Linked DNA regions of Aliamphritea ceti. The protein of the gene in region 1 interacts with the protein of each later gene in a pairwise test. Links are inferred from orthologs where the notes say so. Each region holds a gene or a part of one and is shown in the gene's direction. Other genes may lie near its edges. The genes, in order: typA and rlmKL.

Region 1 (10,978 bases):
TAAGGCTTACCGGCACCTTTGCCGCTACTACCGTTATGGGCAAGTCTAAAAGCAAGGCTTGTGCCAACTTTTAAATAACCTATTTATCATCACTAAAAAAACTTCTGAAAGGGCTCAAAATACAACCTAAGACACCCACAAAAGCATTACCAGTCCCAATAAGCACCTGACTTTGCGCAACTTTTTTACAGCCTTTACTCGGCACATCTATATAAAGTCAAATGCTATAAGACAGTGCGGCGAAGCAACATACTGGCACTTGCTACGACAACAGCTAAACTTTTTCGCACCAAAATAGAGCATAAAAACCAATATCGCCCCATAATAGGGCACCGAATAGACGCGGTATCCATATCAAATATTTTCGCCGCACAATATTACTGCAGTTTTACAGCCGGACCCTATATTTCTTACTGCTAAATCAGCGATTTAATATGGCATTTTGGTGATTTTTTCAAAACATGCATAAGAAACACACAGCTTTACCCACATTCATGTATAATGCGCGCCTAATTTATTTTGTCTGCACAGGTTCTCAGACGTGATTGAAAAACTAAGAAACATCGCAATCATTGCGCACGTTGACCATGGTAAAACCACCCTGGTCGACAAAATGCTCTCGCAGTCCGGCACTTTGGGTCGTCGTGATGAAGGCACTGAGCGTATCATGGACTCCAATGATCAGGAGAAAGAGCGTGGTATTACCATTCTGGCGAAGAACACCGCCATTGAATGGAATGATTACCACATCAACATCGTAGATACACCGGGCCACGCTGATTTTGGTGGTGAAGTTGAACGTGTACTTTCTATGGTTGATTGCGTATGTCTGCTGGTTGATGCGGTTGATGGTCCAATGCCACAAACCCGCTTCGTAACCCAGAAAGCTTTCGATCAGGGTCTGCGCCCTATCGTAGTTGTTAACAAGGTTGACCGTCCCGGCTCACGCCCTGATTGGGTAATCGATCAGGTATTTGATCTGTTCGACAGCCTGGGTGCCACCGATGAGCAACTGGACTTCCCTGTTATCTATGCATCTGCGCTGAACGGCATTGCCGGTACTGAGCCGGACGCTCTGTCTGAAGACATGACGCCACTGTTCGAAGCGATTGTAGAACATGTTGAGCCACCTAAAGTTGATACTGACGGTCCTTTCCAGATGCAGATTTCTGCACTGGACTACAACAGCTACGTAGGTGTTATCGGTGTAGGCCGTGTAACCCGCGGTACAGTTAAAGTTAACCAGCCAGTTAAAGTGATCGATACCGAAGGTAAGATCCGTGGCGGTAAAGTTCAGAAGATCATGGGTTACCTTGGTCTGGAACGGGTTGAAGTTGAAACTGCACGTGCTGGCGACATCATCTGTGTAACAGGCATCGAAGTACTGAACATCTCTGACACCTTGTGTGATCCTGCACAGGTTGAGGCACTGCCTGCACTATCTGTTGATGAACCTACTGTATCTATGACCTTCCAGGTGAACGATTCACCTTTCGCAGGTCAGGACGGTAAGTACGTTACAAGCCGTAACATCAAAGATCGTCTGGAACGCGAACTGATTCATAACGTAGCTTTACGTGTTGAGCCAGGCGACTCTCCTGAGAAATTCAAAGTCTCTGGCCGTGGTGAATTACACCTGTCAGTACTGATCGAATCTATGCGTCGTGAAGGTTACGAGCTGGGTGTTTCCCGTCCGGAAGTTATCCAGAAAGAAATCGATGGCCAGGTTCAGGAGCCTTTCGAAGTTGTTATGATCGATGTTGAAGATCAGCATCAGGGCAGCATCATCGAAGAGCTAGGCAAACGTAAAGCTGACATGACTAATATGGAAGTTGACGGTAAGGGTCGTGTACGTCTGACCTTTATGATGCCTTCCCGTGGCCTGATCGGTTTCCGCTCAATGTTCATGACAATGACATCCGGTAGCGGCATCATGACTTCTGTCTTCGACCACTACGGTCCGGTAAAAGACGGTGAAGTTGTTAGCCGTAACAACGGTGTTCTGGTTTCCATGGTATCCGGTAAAGTTCTGGCTTACTCATTGTGGAACCTGCAGAGCCGTGGTCGCTTATGTGTTGTGCCTAACATCGACGTTTACGAAGGTATGTTGCTGGGTATTCACAGCCGTAACAACGACCTGGCCGTTAACCCGATTAAAGGTAAGCAGCTGACCAACGTACGTGCTTCCGGTACTGATGAAAACATCCAGCTTACACCACCTATCCACTTCACACTGGAACAGGCACTGGACTTCATCGAAGACGACGAGCTGGTTGAAGTAACACCTAACTTCATCCGTCTGCGTAAGAAAATGCTGACTGAAAACGAGCGTAAGCGGGCATCCCGCGGCGCGAAGTAATTCAGCCACACCTCTGTAAGCCGGTTTTTAGCCTCTAAAAACCGCTTCCGGCCCGGACAGCACTCGCTGTCCGGGCTATACTCCTCCTTGCATTTATTCAATTTCTTTTAAGCCGCATCAGCACTTAAATCGATAAGCAAGGTAGCCCAATGCATACACTTTATCCGGACATAAATCCCTATAAATTACACACGCTGGACGTCGATACACAACACAGCTTGTACGTCGAAGAAAGCGGTAATCCGCAGGGTATACCGGTATTGTTTGTACATGGTGGCCCCGGCGGCGGAACCAGCCCCCAGCACAGATGCTTTTTCGACCCTGAACGTTACCGCATTGTGTTATTTGACCAGCGTGGTTGTGGCCGCTCGACCCCACATGCGGAACTGAATAACAACACCACAGATCATCTCATCGAAGATATCGAGCAGATTCGCGAACACTTAAATATTGATCAGTTTTTACTATTCGGCGGCTCGTGGGGCGCCACACTTAGCCTGCTTTACGCGCAGCGTTATCCTGAGCGAGTTTGCGGACTGATCCTGCGTGGCGTATTTCTTTGCCGCCGGGAAGACATTCAATGGCTATATCAACAGGGAGCCAGCGCAGTATTCCCTGATTACTGGCAAGAATACATACGCGAGATACCTGAATCGGAGCACGCTGACCTGCTAACCGCCTATTACCAGCGGCTTACGTCAGATAATGAAATTGCCCGCATGTCTGCAGCCAAAGCGTTGTCCGTATGGGAAGGTCGCTGCTCAACACTCGACCCTAAACCGAACGTTATTGATCACTATTCTGATCCTTACATAGCTTTAGCTATGGCAAGGCTTGAAGCACATTACTTCGTTAACGAAGGCTTTATCAGCAGCAACCAGATCATTGAACAGGCTGAGCGTATCACTGAGATTCCAACAGTCATCGTGCATGGCCGCTACGACATGGTCTGTCCACTGCAACAAGCTTATGCACTTTATCAGGCACTACCGCAGGCAGAACTTCATATTGTACGGGATGCCGGACACAGCCTGATGGAACCGGGTAACATTGATAATCTTATTAAAGCCACTAAAGCATTTTCCCTGTCACTGGCCTGACGTATAACCCATAACATGTCAGTACATCTTTGCTTGTCGCAGTTATGATCTGCCAGCTCACACCTGACCGATCATATCTGCCAGCATTGAACACTTACTTCGCGACCTTATCTTTAAAGCTACATAGAGAAAGTACTCCCTCACCATTCCCTTCACATTTGTAAATGACAAAAAAAATCCTGTTTACAATGTTTTACAGGGCATTCACCACTGCTCCAAAGAAAGACTTTAGTATTTATCTGTGGCCGACCGTCAAGTTTAAAACTGCACAGTTCCTGACGATCCGCCACAGATTGAAATATAAGCTGGAGCATAATATGAATAATAAAATTGCTAAGCCTGGCCTCATTATGGCACTACTGCCAATAGTGTTGACCCTGGCTATTTTAGGCATTCAACTTTTCTACTTTGGGGACTTCACCCCTCACATCCCCTTAGCTATTGGCCTGGCAATTACAGCCCTTATTGGCTGGTGCCGTGGTTACCGTTGGGATGATATCGAAGACGGCGCACTGCACGTTGTTCGCGTTGGCCTACCATCTATTGCCATTCTGATGACTGTTGGCATGATCGTTGGTATTTGGATTGCCAGCGGCACAGTCCCCCTATTGATTTACTACGGCCTGAAAATACTCAGCCCTGAAATATTCCTTGCTGCCAGCATGCTACTTTGCGCTGTGGTTTCGGTTTCTCTGGGTACTTCATGGGGAACAACAGGTACTGTCGGCCTGGCGCTGATGGGTATAGGTGCTGGTTTTGATATACCAATGTACTGGACGGCTGGCGCTGTTGTTTCCGGTGCATTTTTTGGCGACAAGATCTCACCATTATCAGATACAACCAATCTGGCACCGGCGGTTACCGGGGTAAACCTGTTCGATCATATTCGTAACATGATGCCGACAACCGTTCCGGCTATGCTGATTGCGTTTGCCATCTATGCAACTGTTGGCTACACCCTGATCGGCTCTCAGCAGGTCGACTTCTCTAAAATTCAGAGCATCACTGGCGGCATTGAAGATAACTTCAACCTGTCGCTGCTACTGTTACTACCGCCACTGGTAGTTATTGGTTTGGCACTGAAAAAAATGCCAGCATTACCCTCATTATTTGCAGGTGTGTTACTGGGCGCAGCTCTGGCGGTAACCGTTCAGGGCATATCCCTGCAAGATATCTTCAACTTCATGCATTCAGGCTACAAAATCGATACTGGTATAGCTGAAATTGACGGCCTGCTTAACCGTGGCGGCATTACATCCATGACCTGGGTAATCACACTGGTACTGATTGCACTCAGCTTCGGCGGTGCACTGGAACGCACCCGCTGCCTGGAAACACTGATAGACGCTGTGGTAAGCCGTACTCAGAGCTTCTTCGGTCTGCAAGCCTCTGCGACGGGTTCTGCTGTTGCTACCAACCTTGTTGCGGGTGATCCATACCTGTCGATTGCTTTACCTGGTCGCATGTTTGCGCCAGCATACACTAAAGCAGGTTATTCAAAACTGAACCTTTCACGCGCAGTAGAAGAAGGTGGCACCCTGATATCACCGTTAGTCCCCTGGAATGCAGGTGGTGCATTTGTCATTACCGCTTTAGGTCTGGGTATTGGTGACGGCAACTTTGAGAATCTGTTGTACATCCCACTGGCGTTTGCTTGCTGGCTGTCGCCTCTGTTCGGATTGTTTTATGCAGCAACAGGACGTTTCTCGCCAAAAGCATCAGAACAGGAAATTGCTCAGGCTAATGCAGAAGAACATGATGCACTAAGCCTCCAAGAAGCTAAAACGGCAAGCTAAGTCAGCAACATCCTAACCGTCTTACTTATACACAGCTTTGTATAAGTTATTAGCCAACGCCGTCTTTCTGACGGCGTTTCTTTATATCGCCTAAAACTGAAACTAAGACAGACAACAACTCCATAATATTTTCCTTCCGGCCTGACCAATTGCTGGCCAGACTATCTCAAAGTGAATACCATGCGCCCTTGCTTCTATATCTCTGTCTATTTGTAACAACTTTTGTTTCATCACGTTTAAGGCGCATCATGAAAGCACTGATCCAACGGGTTAAATCTGCAGCAGTAGATATTCACGGCGAACGTCGTAGTGAAATTGGTACAGGTATTCTGGTGTTACTCGGCGTGGAAAGAACCGATACGACTGCTGATGCCGATAAGCTACTGAAGAAAGTACTGGGCTACCGGATATTCTCCGACAGCGACGGCAAGATGAACCTTAATGTACAACAGGCTGAAGGTGGCCTGCTGGTTGTTTCTCAGTTCACGCTAGTCGCCGATACCCGTAAAGGCATGCGACCCGGCTTTTCTTCCGGAGCATCACCGCAACTGGGTGAAGAACTTTACGATTACTTCGTTAAGCAAACCCGTGAACTTCATCATCAGGTAGGCACGGGACAGTTTGGTGCCGACATGCAGGTCAGCCTGGTAAATGATGGCCCGGTTACTTTCATGCTGGAAAGCTAAATGCACTATGGCCGATATGGATAACAGCCCTCATGACTGACTCATACGCACTGGCAGAGCGGATTTTTCTCACAGTATTCCCATTGTTTACTATTGTGCTGTCCGGCTACCTTTACGGCCGTCTGAAAAATCCTGATATGCGGCTGGCTAATCAGCTGAACATGGACATCTTCGTTCCTGCCTTGCTGTTCTTTGTACTCTCCGCAAAATCCTTCGACTTGCCCGCCTTTAAAACCCTGGCATTAGGCGCAGCCATCATCATTATCGGTTCCGGATTATTACTATGGCCTCTGTGCCGGATATTTAAGATCGCACCGAAAACCTTCCTGCCACCAATGATGTTCAGTAACAGCGGTAACCTTGGACTACCGCTGATTTTATTGGCCTTTGGAGAACACGCGCTGCCCGCAGCGGTGGTGTTATTCATTGTCGAAATGACATTGCATTTCACCCTTGGCATTTACATGATGGACCCACGCACCAATCCATTAAAACTGCTGCGTATGCCCATCATCATAGCTACTATTGCAGGGCTGAGCTGGAGCAGTCTGGAACTGACTATGCCTGCAGGCATAGCAACCGCACTAGACATGCTCGGACAGATTTCAATCCCACTATTACTGTTCACTTTAGGCGTACGCCTCATCGACGTTGACTTCAGCGCCTGGCGAATAGGCGTACTGGGTGCCGTACTTTGCCCCGCTGTCGGCATTTTTATTGCCCTGCTGCTACAGCCACTGCTACAACTTGAAAGTGAGCAATATGCCTACCTGCTGCTTTTCGGCGCATTACCCCCTGCGGTACTTAATTACATTGTTGCTGAACAGTTTAATCAGGAGCCCCGCCAAGTTGCTTCAATAGTACTGATCGGCAATATTGGCGCGCTACTTTTCATTCCTGCTACCTTATATTTCGTACTGCGCTAATCACTAAACTGCAGTTGTTATGCGGTTTGCTTTCTCTGTCAAAGCCCGCTGTAATAGCGCCAGTTTATTTTTTGGCGCTGTATATATATGCGCCCGCATAACCGGGTAACTCTCATGACATCTATTACCACAACAGACCTCAGTTTCGACCAGCAACACATCTGGCACCCATACTCTTCTATGATCAATCCGCCTTCTATGTATCCGGTGGTATCTGCAGAAGGCGTACGCATCAAACTGGAAGACGGTCGTGAACTGATTGATGGCATGGCCTCCTGGTGGTCAGTTATTCACGGCTACAACCATCCGGAACTGAATCAGGCAGCTCATGAGCAAATCGATAAAATGTCTCATGTTATGTTTGGCGGTATTACCCATCAGCCAGCGATTGAGCTGGCAAAACAGCTGGTAGAAATGACACCGGCTAATCTGGACAAGGTTTTCCTTGCTGATTCAGGTTCTGTCGCCGTTGAAGTCGCCATTAAAATGGCGATTCAGTACTGGCACGCACGCCGCGCAAATGAAGGCAAAACCAATACCAAGCACAAATTACTGACTATTCGTAATGGCTATCACGGCGATACTTTTGGTGCGATGTCGGTGTGTGACCCGATTAACGGTATGCACGAAATTTTTACTGAAGTACTGCCCAAGCACTTCTTTGCCCCGGCACCACAGACAGGCTTTGATCAGCAATGGGATGAAGCTGACTGCTCTGAACTTAAACGCCTTTTTGCTGAGCATCATCAGGAAATCGCGGCACTAATACTAGAACCCATAGTGCAAGGCGCTGGCGGCATGCGCTTCTATTCACCGGAGTATCTGAAAACTGCCAGACAACTGTGTGATGAATACGACGTACTGCTGATTGCCGACGAAATCGCCACAGGCTTTGCCCGTAGTGGCGCCCTCTTTGCCTGCGATCATGCCGGTATATCACCGGATATTATGTGTCTGGGTAAAGCGATTACCGGAGGTTACATGACTCTGGCTGCGACGCTGACATCCAGCCATATTGGGGAAACTATTTCTTCAGGTGGCGCGGGTTGCTTTATGCACGGCCCAACCTTTATGGGCAACCCTCTGGCATGTGCCGTGGCCAACACCAGCCTGAAATTACTCCGTGAATCCGACTGGAAAGCGAATACCCAGCGTATACAGCAGCAGCTTGAAGCAGGTCTTTCACCATGCCGCGAACTTAATTCAGTTGCACAAGTGCGCTGCCTCGGCGCTATAGGCGTTGTTGAAATGAAACAGCCGGTGGATGCCCGTCGTATTCAGCAGGCATTTGTAGACGCTGGCGTTTGGGTAAGACCATTTGGTAAGCTGGTATATGTGATGCCACCCTATATTATGAGCAATGAGGACCTGGCAATTCTCACCGGTGCTATGCATCAGGTGCTGGTGAAGATGGAAAACAGTTAATTTAAAATCATAACGCCAGGGAACACTATTCTGCACGGAGTTAGCTTATGGCCCGTATAAAAATAGACATGCCCGATAACTACAGCTTCAGCACTGATATGCCAGTACGTATCAGTGACATAAACTACGGCGGACATTTAGGTAATGACGCCGTTTTATCTATGATTCACGAAGCCAGAGTGCGTTACCTAGCCAGCTTTAACTACACCGAAATGGATGTCGAAGGTTTAGGCATCATCATGACTGACTCAGCCATTGTGTATAAAGCCGAAAGCTTTCATGGCGAGCAAATACAAATCGATATTGCAGTCGGAGATTTTAACAAATACGGCTGTGATATTTTTTATCTGTTAACCAACAAACAAACCGCTGTTGAGATTGCTCATGCTAAAACAGGGATTGTTTTCTTCGACTATGAAACCCGCAAAGTAACGGCCACACCGCAATCCTTCCAGGATAACATCCGCAAAGATACTTAATGAATTCATTCGGCCGGAGCTACCGCTGCCGGCCTCTCTTTTTTACTCCCGCATAACAACTGCTTATTTCTATCCACAGGAATATTTCAGGCATTTTTAAACAGCGCTTTTAAAACTGCACCTTTACCGACAAAAATTTTTTTTACTGCGACATAAGCTTTATTAATAATAATTATCATTTGCAAATCACTGTCAGTTTCTGTAAAAGTAGCGCCATTTCTATGCTCAGCCGTTTCATGCGGCAATAATAATTCCTAAAGGAACCATAATGGCCAAAAAGAAGATCGCCACCTATAAAGGCTCAGCCGGTGGCTGGGGGGCGCTCGCCAGTACATCCAGGCATTTGCTGAAAAGCGAAAACCCGGTTAAAAATATCCGCAGCCTGATGCGTACTAACCAACACAAAGGTTTTGATTGCCCGGGTTGCGCCTGGGGTGATCAGAAATCTGGCCACAAAGTAAGCTTCTGTGAAAACGGCGCCAAAGCTGTTAACTGGGAAGCCACTGCTAAAAAAGTCGGGGCTGACTTTTTTGCAAAAAACACCGTGAGCTATCTGGATACTCAGACTGACTATTTTCTGGAATACCAGGGTCGCCTGACCGAACCACTTCGCTATAACAGTGAAACGGATCACTATGAGCCAATTAACTGGGACTCAGCCTTTCAGCTGATCGCACGCCACCTGAATGCTCTGGAATCTCCTGATCATGCCGAGTTTTATACCTCGGGCCGCGCCAGTAACGAAGCTGCATTCCTGTATCAGCTATTTGTCCGTAGCTACGGTACCAATAACTTCCCTGACTGCTCCAATATGTGCCACGAGGCCAGTGGTGTTGCACTCAAGGAAACCATTGGCGTAGGTAAAGGCACAGTCACAATGGATGACTTTGCTCAGGCTGATGCAATCTTCGTATTCGGTCAGAACCCTGGCACCAACCACCCGCGTATGCTGGATACTCTGCGACAGGCTTCCAAGCGTGGCGCAACTATTGTCAGCTTCAATAACCTGCGCGAACGCGGTCTGGAACGTTTTACCAATCCGCAAAAACCTATGGAAATGCTGACCAACGGTTACACCGAAATCAGTAAGCATTACTACACGCCAAAACTTGGCGGTGATATGGCTCTGGTACGCGGTATTATCAAAGCATTGCTGGAACTGGATCAGGAACGTCTGTCGATGGGCAAAAATAGCCTCCTCGATCACAACTTCCTGGCTCAGCATGCTGAAGGTGTCGACACCTACCTTGAACTGGTTAAAGCCTCTGACTGGACGGTACTTGAAGAACAGTCCGGTATTAGCCGCGAAGACATGTTCAAAGTTGCCGGTATCTACGCCCGTTCCGAACGGGTTATTTGCAGTTGGGCAATGGGTCTGACCCAGCACAAACACTCAGTAGCAATTCTGCAGGAGATCGTCAACTTGCTGCTGTTACGCGGCAATATTGGCAAACCCGGTGCAGGCGCCTGTCCGGTGCGTGGCCACAGTAATGTTCAGGGCGACCGCACCGTCGGCATCGATGAAAAAGCACCTAAGCCTCTGATCGATAAAATGGAAGCGGTATTCAAAACACCGATGCCACGGGAACGGGGCCACAATGCGATTCAGGCCGTGCAAGCTATGCTGAAAGGCGAAAGTAAGGTATTTATCGGCATGGGCGGTAACTTTGCGGCGGCCATGTCTGATACCGACGCTACCCGCCAGGCATTGCGTAACTGTAGCCTGACAGTCAACGTCAGTACTAAACTGAACCGCTGCCACCTGACACCTGGTCAGGACTCACTGATCCTGCCTTGTCTGGGCCGTACCGAGGTTGATGAAACCGTTACTGGAGAGCAACGTATCACCGTTGAAGATTCAATGTGTATGGTGCACAGCTCCGGTGGTGTATTACCGCCAGCCAGCGATCAGTTAAAATCTGAAGTTAATATTATCGCCAATATTGCCCAGAAGACACTGGGTAATCATCCGGTTGACTGGTTGCACCTGGCTGAAGATAACAACCGCATCCGTTCGCTGATCGAAGCCTGTGTTCCGGGTTTCCACGACTTCAATGAACGCCTGGAACAACCAGGTGGTTTCTATCTTGGAAATACTGCGGCACAACGCATCTGGATGACTGAGAATCGTCGTGCAAATGTAATGAGCAACCCATTACCGGAACAGCTCATTGCTGATCAGATTCAGCAGCAAACGGCACCGGAAG
Region 2 (7,046 bases), 980 kb from region 1 along the record:
TCGCACTTCCCCATTTATACTCAATTCAGCTTCACTGTGTAATTAAAAAAGCATATTAACGATAAGGTTTTAATAAATTTGTAATCTTCAGCGGTGAATAAAGCTGCTTTTTCAAATAGTTATTTCTAATAGATGTTTTTCAAATAAATGTTTGAAATATTTTCATCTGATTTGGCGCAATTTTTGAGTGCATTTGTGTTTTTCTACTTTGTATTTTGCAGAATTCTAGGCTAGTGGCTTTGCATTAAGTGGTGGTCTGAGTAGTGGGTCTGGGGGTGCTAATTGGCTGGTGTTATACCTGTAGGCGCGTTACCATGCGCTTCCTGACCTTCTGTGTCCCGCATCCATCTATTTGAATACCTGTCTGATATGAACTTTTTTGCTACCTGTCCCAAAGGCCTGGAGCCTGTTTTATTTACTGAGCTGGAATCGCTCGGCGTTTCTGATTGTCGTCAGACCTTAGCGGGTGTGAGTTTTGCCGGTGAACTGGTTGAAGCGTATCGGGTGTGTTTATGGTCGCGGGTTGCTAACCGGGTTTTGCTGGTATTGCATGATGCAGATGCTGTTGAGACCGCTGATGACCTCTATCAGGCGGTAAGTGCCGTGGGTTGGCTGGATCATCTTCGTGCCAGCGGTACTTTGACTGTAGATTTTTCTGGTCAGTCTCAGGCCATTAATCACAGTCGTTTTGGCGCACAAAAAGTTAAAGACGCAATCGTCGATCAGATTCGTGAGCAGACTGGGAATCGTCCATCTGTTGACCGTATACGTCCGGACTTACGGGTTAATGTGCGGTTGAATCGTGGCAAGTTGCGAGTGTGTCTGGATTTATCTGGCGACAGTCTGCATCGGCGTGGTTATCGCTTACAGGCGGGTAAGGCGCCGATGAAAGAGAACCTGGCGGCTGCTTTGTTGTATCGGTGTCAGTGGCAGGATTTTTATTCTCAGGGTCAGGGCCTGATTGATCCGATGTGTGGCTCCGGTACTTTATTGATAGAAGCAGCAATGATGGCTGCAGATATTGCGCCGGGCTTGCAGCGTCGTGAGTATGGATTTACCCGCTGGCCACAACATAAGGCTTCAGTATGGCGTGAACTGCTTGAAGAAGCCCAGACGCGTCGTGAAGCGGGTTTAGCGTCACTCGATATTAAGTTGGCAGGTTTTGATTCAGATGCCAAAGTTCTGGCCACCGCGCAGGAAAATGCCAGCCGTGCAGGTGTTGATCATGTGATGCATTTTGAGCGCCGTGAGTTGGCAAAGCTGTCGTGCCCGGCAAAAATGGAACAGGGATTATTACTGACGAACCCTCCGTATGGTGAGCGTTTAGGTGATGAGCCGACATTGTTCTTCCTGTACCAGCATTTGGGAGAGCGGCTTAAGGCTGATTTTGCGGGTTGGCGTGCTGCGGTATTTACCGGTAATCCAGAGCTTTGCAAGATGATGAAGCTGGCGGTAGATAAGCGTTACAAGCTTTATAACGGTGCGCTTGAAAGTCAGTTGCTGATGTTTGATATTCGTGAGCGAACCGCAGAAGAAATTGCTGAAGCTGAAGAAAAGCAGCAGTTGGTTCAGGAAAAATTGAATGCTGACGCCGAACCTGTTGTGTTGTCCGATGGCGCTGTTATGTTTGCTAACAGGGTAAAGAAGAATTTAAAACAGCTGGGTAAGTGGGCGCGTAAGCAAGATATTGCCTGTTACCGGATATATGATGCTGATTTGCCTGAATATGCTGTTGCGGTTGACCGTTACGGCGACTGGCTGCATGTGCAGGAATATGCTGCGCCGAAAAGTGTTGATACTGTGAAGGCGTTTGAGCGGGTACATGAGGTGATGCAGGTGTTACCTGGCTTGCTCGAAATGCCAGCAGAGAAAGTTGTACTTAAGCAACGTAAGCGTCAGCAGGGTACCAGTCAGTACGAAAAACAGAATGCGACGGATAACTTCTTTGAAGTTCAGGAAGGTGGTTGTCGGATTCTGGTGAATTTGCAAGATTATCTTGATACGGGCTTGTTCCTGGATCACCGTCCGGTGCGATTGCAGATACAGCAGCAGTCGGCAGGCAAAGATGTATTAAATCTGTTCAGTTATACAGCAACCGCTTCGTTGCATGCTGCGAAAGGTGGTGCGCGTTCAACGACCAGTGTCGATATGTCGGCGACATACCTTAACTGGGCGCGCAAGAACTTTGCGTTGAATGGCTTTGCAGAAACCCGTCATCACTTTTTACAGGAAGATTGTATTAAGTGGCTGAAGGCGCAGAAAGGTCAGCATTTTGATCTGATCTTCATGGATCCGCCAACATTTTCTAATTCTAAGCGTATGCATGATGTATTGGATGTGCAGCGTGATCATGTGATGCTGGTTGATCAGGCGATGCAGTTGTTGCGTCCTGGTGGCAAGCTGATTTTCTCTAATAACTATCGTCGCTTTAAGCTTGATGAGGCTTTGCAGCAACGTTATCAGGTCAAAGATATTACCCGCTCAACTATCGATCTTGATTTTAAGCGCAACGCAAAAATACACAGCTGTTTTGAGTTTGTTAAACCTGAGTAAGGTATAGCGGTTTGAAGCAGCGCTAATGCGAGTCTCCTGAGTAAAAGCTAGTTATAAAAAAAGGCCATCATCTGATGGCCTTTTTTGTGTAATCTAACCGGTAGGATTACTTTTTCTCGTAATCACGCTTGGTTGGACCAGTATACAGCTGGCGTGGGCGGCCGATTTTGTTCGGGCTGCTGTGGAATTCACTCCAGTGAGAGATCCAGCCAATTGTCCGTGACAGGGCGAAAATCACAGTGAACATGTTGGTTGGGATACCGATTGCTTTCAGGATGATGCCTGAATAGAAGTCTACGTTTGGATACAGTTTACGCTGGATGAAGTAGTCATCTTCCAGGGCGATTTGTTCCAGGCGCTTAGCAATCTTCAGCAGAGGATCGTTTTCGATACCCAGTTCAGCCAGTACTTCGTCACAGGTTTGCTTCATTACTTTGGCGCGTGGGTCAAAGTTACGGTAAACACGGTGACCAAAGCCCATCAGGCGGAATGAGTCTTCCGGGTCTTTAGCGCGCTTGATGAATTCGTCGATATTTGATTCATCGCCAATTTCCTGAAGCATAGTCAGTACTGCTTCGTTTGCGCCGCCGTGTGCAGGGCCCCATAGAGCCGCAATGCCAGATGCGATACATGCAAACGGGTTAGCGCCGGAAGAACCAGCCAGACGTACAGTAGATGTTGAAGCGTTCTGCTCGTGGTCTGCATGCAGCAGGAAGATGCGGTCCATGGCTTTAGCCAGTACAGGATTAGTTACATAGTCCTGGCATGGGTTACCGAACATCATCTGCAGGAAGTTGTCAGCGTAATCAAGCTCATTGCGTGGATACTGGAATGGCTGGCCAATGCTGTACTTGTAACACATAGCTGCAATGGTTGGCATCTTAGCGATCAGACGGAATGCACACACTTCGCGGTGGTGAGCGTCATCGATGTCCAGAGAGTCGTGGTAAAACGCGGACAGTGCGCCAACAACCGCGACCATGATAGCCATCGGGTGTGCGTCACGGCGGAAGCCGTTAAAGAAGTGCGTCATCTGTTCGTGAACCATTGTGTGGTTCTTAACAGTCTTAACGAATACTTCTTTTTGTTCCGGCGTTGGAAGTTCGCCATTTAAAAGTAAGAAACATACTTCCAGGTAATCGGAATTTTCTGCCAATTGTTCAATAGGGTAGCCGCCGTGCAGCAGTACGCCTTTAGTGCCATCAATATAAGTGATGCTAGACTCGCAGGCTGCCGTAGATACGAAGCCAGGGTCATAAGTGAACAGGCCTTTGCTAGTCAGAGCGCGTACGTCAACCACATCAGGACCTGTGGTGCCGGTATAAACCGGAAGTTCGATGACTTCCTCGAGACCATCGACCGTTAAGCGTGCTTTCTTGTCAGCCATTAGAGGCTCCTATCATTTCTGGTTATCTGAATGACTCAAGAGCCTTTGAGGGTACCTCGGGACCTGTGCTGCCTGTATATAAGGAGACGGTCGGGTTTCTCAGAGGCTCTTGTAATACTAGTCACGTTAGGGAAACCGCTCTTGGTCCAACGGCCAGATTGATAACAATCGATGGCGGTTGCCAAGCTTTTTTCAGGGTTTCGTCTGAGTCTCTGCTCGTAATAGGACCCAGACAATATAGAGACTTACACGAAATTGTCAATTTATATTCGGATTTCTGTGTTGCGGTGCAGCATGATGTGGTGGGTTGTGCTTTAGTCAAGTAAATTGCTTGTTTTTCATTGGGTTAATGGTTTTTTGTAAAGAGGTTTTTTAGAAGTTTATACCGCAGATAGCGACTTTTGTATGATTCACTGTCTGGTGGTATCGGTGATGTGGAATGTTGGTTTTTTTTAAAAAAATTCTTACTACTCATCCCGAGTGGTGAAGGTGGAATGTTGACACTATTATGCAGGCTGATCAAATTTCCCTGAGCCCACAAATGGCGCGGGTTTTAAGGTGGTGTATGCGACATTGTTTGTCGCATGGAGGAAAACTTATTGGGCGCTTTTGGTCCCTTTTTTGATGGTTTTTTGGCCTTGTAACTTGGCTGTAACAACCTAGACAAAGGGCTTAGAGGGCCGTTGCTTAATTGTAATATTAGTGCGAGCTGGTATACTCTCGCACCAGCTTATAGGCCCGTATTTAAAGGGTTGTAGGCGTTGGACCGAGGTACTTACTTTGTCTTTGAACACTACCCTTTTATAACTTAGCCCTGCGATCGGGCTAACCAATAAAGTGTGAACAAGAGCCGTGAACAAGAAAAGACCCGTAAACTTAGATCTACGAACTATCAAACAGCCTTTACCGGCGATTACATCCATTCTGCATCGTGCAACAGGTCTGGCACTATTCTTTGGTGCCTTTTTTATGCTGTATGCGTTAGGGATGTCTCTTGAGTCTGAGCAGGGTTTTAATGCTGCCGCGCAGATGCTGACAGAGAGCTTCTTTGCGAAGTTTATTGCCTGGGGATTGGTTTCAGCATTGCTGTATCACTTCTTTGCCGGTATCAAACATCTGATTATGGATTTTGGTCACTGTGAAGAGTTGGAGTCTGGACAGAAAGCCGCTAAAGCGACTTTGATTATTGCGGCTATCGCAATTCTGCTGGCAGGAGTATGGATATGGTAACTTCAATTACAAGTTTTGGTCGCAGCGGTTTATATGACTGGATGATCCAGCGTGTAACAGCTGTCGTACTGCTTGCTTATACGATCTTTATGATCGGCTATCTGTTAATGAATCCGGATCTGGATTACAACCAGTGGAGTGGCCTGTTTGAGGGCACAGCAATGCGTATCTTTACGCTGCTGACTATCCTGTCTCTGGCGGCACACGCCTGGATAGGTATGTGGTCAATCTCTACTGATTATATCAAGCCAACTGGCATCCGTTTTCTGTTCCAATCTGCGTGTGGTCTGCTGACCTTTATCTACGTCGTTTGGGGTGTTCAAATCCTGTGGGGAGCATAAGATGAGCAGCAAGTTACGTACCCTGACATTTGACGGGATTGTAATTGGTGGTGGCGGTGCTGGTATGCGTGCCGCGCTACAACTGGCCCAGTCGGGCCTGAATACTGCGTGTATCACAAAAGTATTCCCAACCCGTTCGCACACGGTATCTGCTCAGGGTGGTATTACCTGTGCGATTGCCAGTGATGATCCGAACGATGATTGGCGCTGGCACATGTACGATACCGTTAAAGGTTCCGATTATATCGGTGACCAGGACGCTATCGAATATATGTGTTCTGTTGGCCCGCAGGCGGTATTTGAGCTTGACCATATGGGTCTGCCATTCTCCCGTACTGAAGAAGGTCGTATTTATCAGCGTCCTTTTGGTGGTCAGTCTAAAAACTTTGGTGAAGGCGGGCAGGCAGCCCGTACCTGTGCGGCAGCTGACCGTACCGGTCACGCGTTACTGCATGCTTTGTACCAGGGCAATATTAAAGCCGGTACTACTTTTCTTAATGAATGGTTTGCAGTCGATCTGGTTAAGAATGCGGATGATGCGGTTGTTGGTGTTATCGCAATTTGTATCGAAACCGGTGAAACCGTGTATATCAAGGCTAAGGCGACTGTTCTTGCGACCGGTGGTGCTGGTCGGATTTTCCAGTCTACAACTAATGCCCTGATTAATACCGGTGACGGTATGGGTATGAGTCTGCGAGCAGGCGTGCCTGCGCAGGATATGGAAATGTGGCAGTTCCACCCAACCGGTATTGCCGGTGCGGGTGTGTTGGTGACAGAAGGTTGCCGCGGTGAGGGCGGCTATCTGGTGAATAAGGATGGCGAGCGTTTCATGGAGCGTTATGCGCCTAACGCTAAAGATCTGGCAGGCCGTGATGTTGTGGCCCGCTCGATGGTGCTGGAGATTCTGGCGGGACGTGGTTGTGGTGAAGATGCCGACCATGTATTCCTGAAGCTGGATCATCTTGGTGCTGATACTCTGAATGCTAAGTTGCCGGGTATCCTTGAGCTGTCACGTACATTTGCTCACGCTGATCCAATCAAAGAGCCAATTCCTGTTGTTCCTACCTGTCATTATATGATGGGTGGTGTAACAACTAACATCGGTGGTCAGGCTATCGGTGCTGATGCAGATGGCAATGATGTGGTCATTGATGGTTTGTTTGCTTGTGGTGAAGTTGCCTGTGTATCCGTACACGGTGCTAACCGTCTGGGCGGTAACTCATTACTTGATCTGGTGGTGTTTGGCCGCGCTGCGGGCATCCAGATTGAGAAGCAAATGCGTGAAGGTTACGAAGTTGCGTCTGCAAGTGATGCTGACCTGGAGCGTGCAATGGCGCGTCTGAATCGTTTGAATAACTCAACCGGTGGTGAGAGTGTTTCTGAAGTTCGTGCTGAGCTGCAAAAGACTATGCAATTGTACTTCGGTGTATTCCGTGAAGGCGAGAGTATGGAAAAAGGTCTGGAGCTGCTTAAAGAAGTGCGTGCGAAAATCTCAAATCTTCACCTTGAAGATAAGAGTTCCGCATTTAACACTG

What was found.
Region 2: the proteins of typA (region 1) and rlmKL interact in binary tests that used the Escherichia coli proteins (3 or more experiments, as listed by UniProt). The link is inferred for Aliamphritea ceti from one-to-one orthologs.

What each region holds. Positions count from the first base shown.
Region 1 is NZ_AP025282.1:4,129,790-4,140,767, forward strand. What follows is about bases 1-2,950. They hold typA (translational GTPase TypA), read left to right. Parts: upstream 1-541; coding sequence 542-2,359; downstream 2,360-2,950. Other genes in these bases: pip (prolyl aminopeptidase), read left to right, coding at 2,509-2,950. Outside these bases: more of pip, read left to right, coding at 2,951-3,459; Na+/H+ antiporter NhaC, read left to right, coding at 3,777-5,255; dtd (D-aminoacyl-tRNA deacylase), read left to right, coding at 5,504-5,941; OCU49_RS18980 (AEC family transporter), read left to right, coding at 5,974-6,867; bioA (adenosylmethionine--8-amino-7-oxononanoate transaminase), read left to right, coding at 6,982-8,292; OCU49_RS18990 (acyl-CoA thioesterase), read left to right, coding at 8,340-8,771; OCU49_RS18995 (hypothetical protein), read right to left, coding at 8,858-9,016; OCU49_RS19000 (FdhF/YdeP family oxidoreductase), read left to right, coding at 9,040-10,978. UniProt on the Escherichia coli protein: A 50S ribosomal subunit assembly protein with GTPase and nucleotide-independent chaperone activity, required for 50S subunit assembly at low temperatures, may also play a role in translation.
Region 2 is NZ_AP025282.1:3,142,918-3,149,963, reverse strand. Bases 1-2,943 are described here. They hold rlmKL (bifunctional 23S rRNA (guanine(2069)-N(7))-methyltransferase RlmK/23S rRNA (guanine(2445)-N(2))-methyltransferase RlmL), read left to right. Parts: upstream 1-333; coding sequence 334-2,553; downstream 2,554-2,943. Other genes in these bases: gltA (citrate synthase), read right to left, coding at 2,660-2,943. Outside these bases: more of gltA, read right to left, coding at 2,944-3,940; sdhC (succinate dehydrogenase, cytochrome b556 subunit), read left to right, coding at 4,793-5,170; sdhD (succinate dehydrogenase, hydrophobic membrane anchor protein), read left to right, coding at 5,164-5,511; sdhA (succinate dehydrogenase flavoprotein subunit), read left to right, coding at 5,513-7,046. UniProt on the Escherichia coli protein: Specifically methylates the guanine in position 2445 (m2G2445) and the guanine in position 2069 (m7G2069) of 23S rRNA. Methylation occurs before assembly of 23S rRNA into 50S subunits.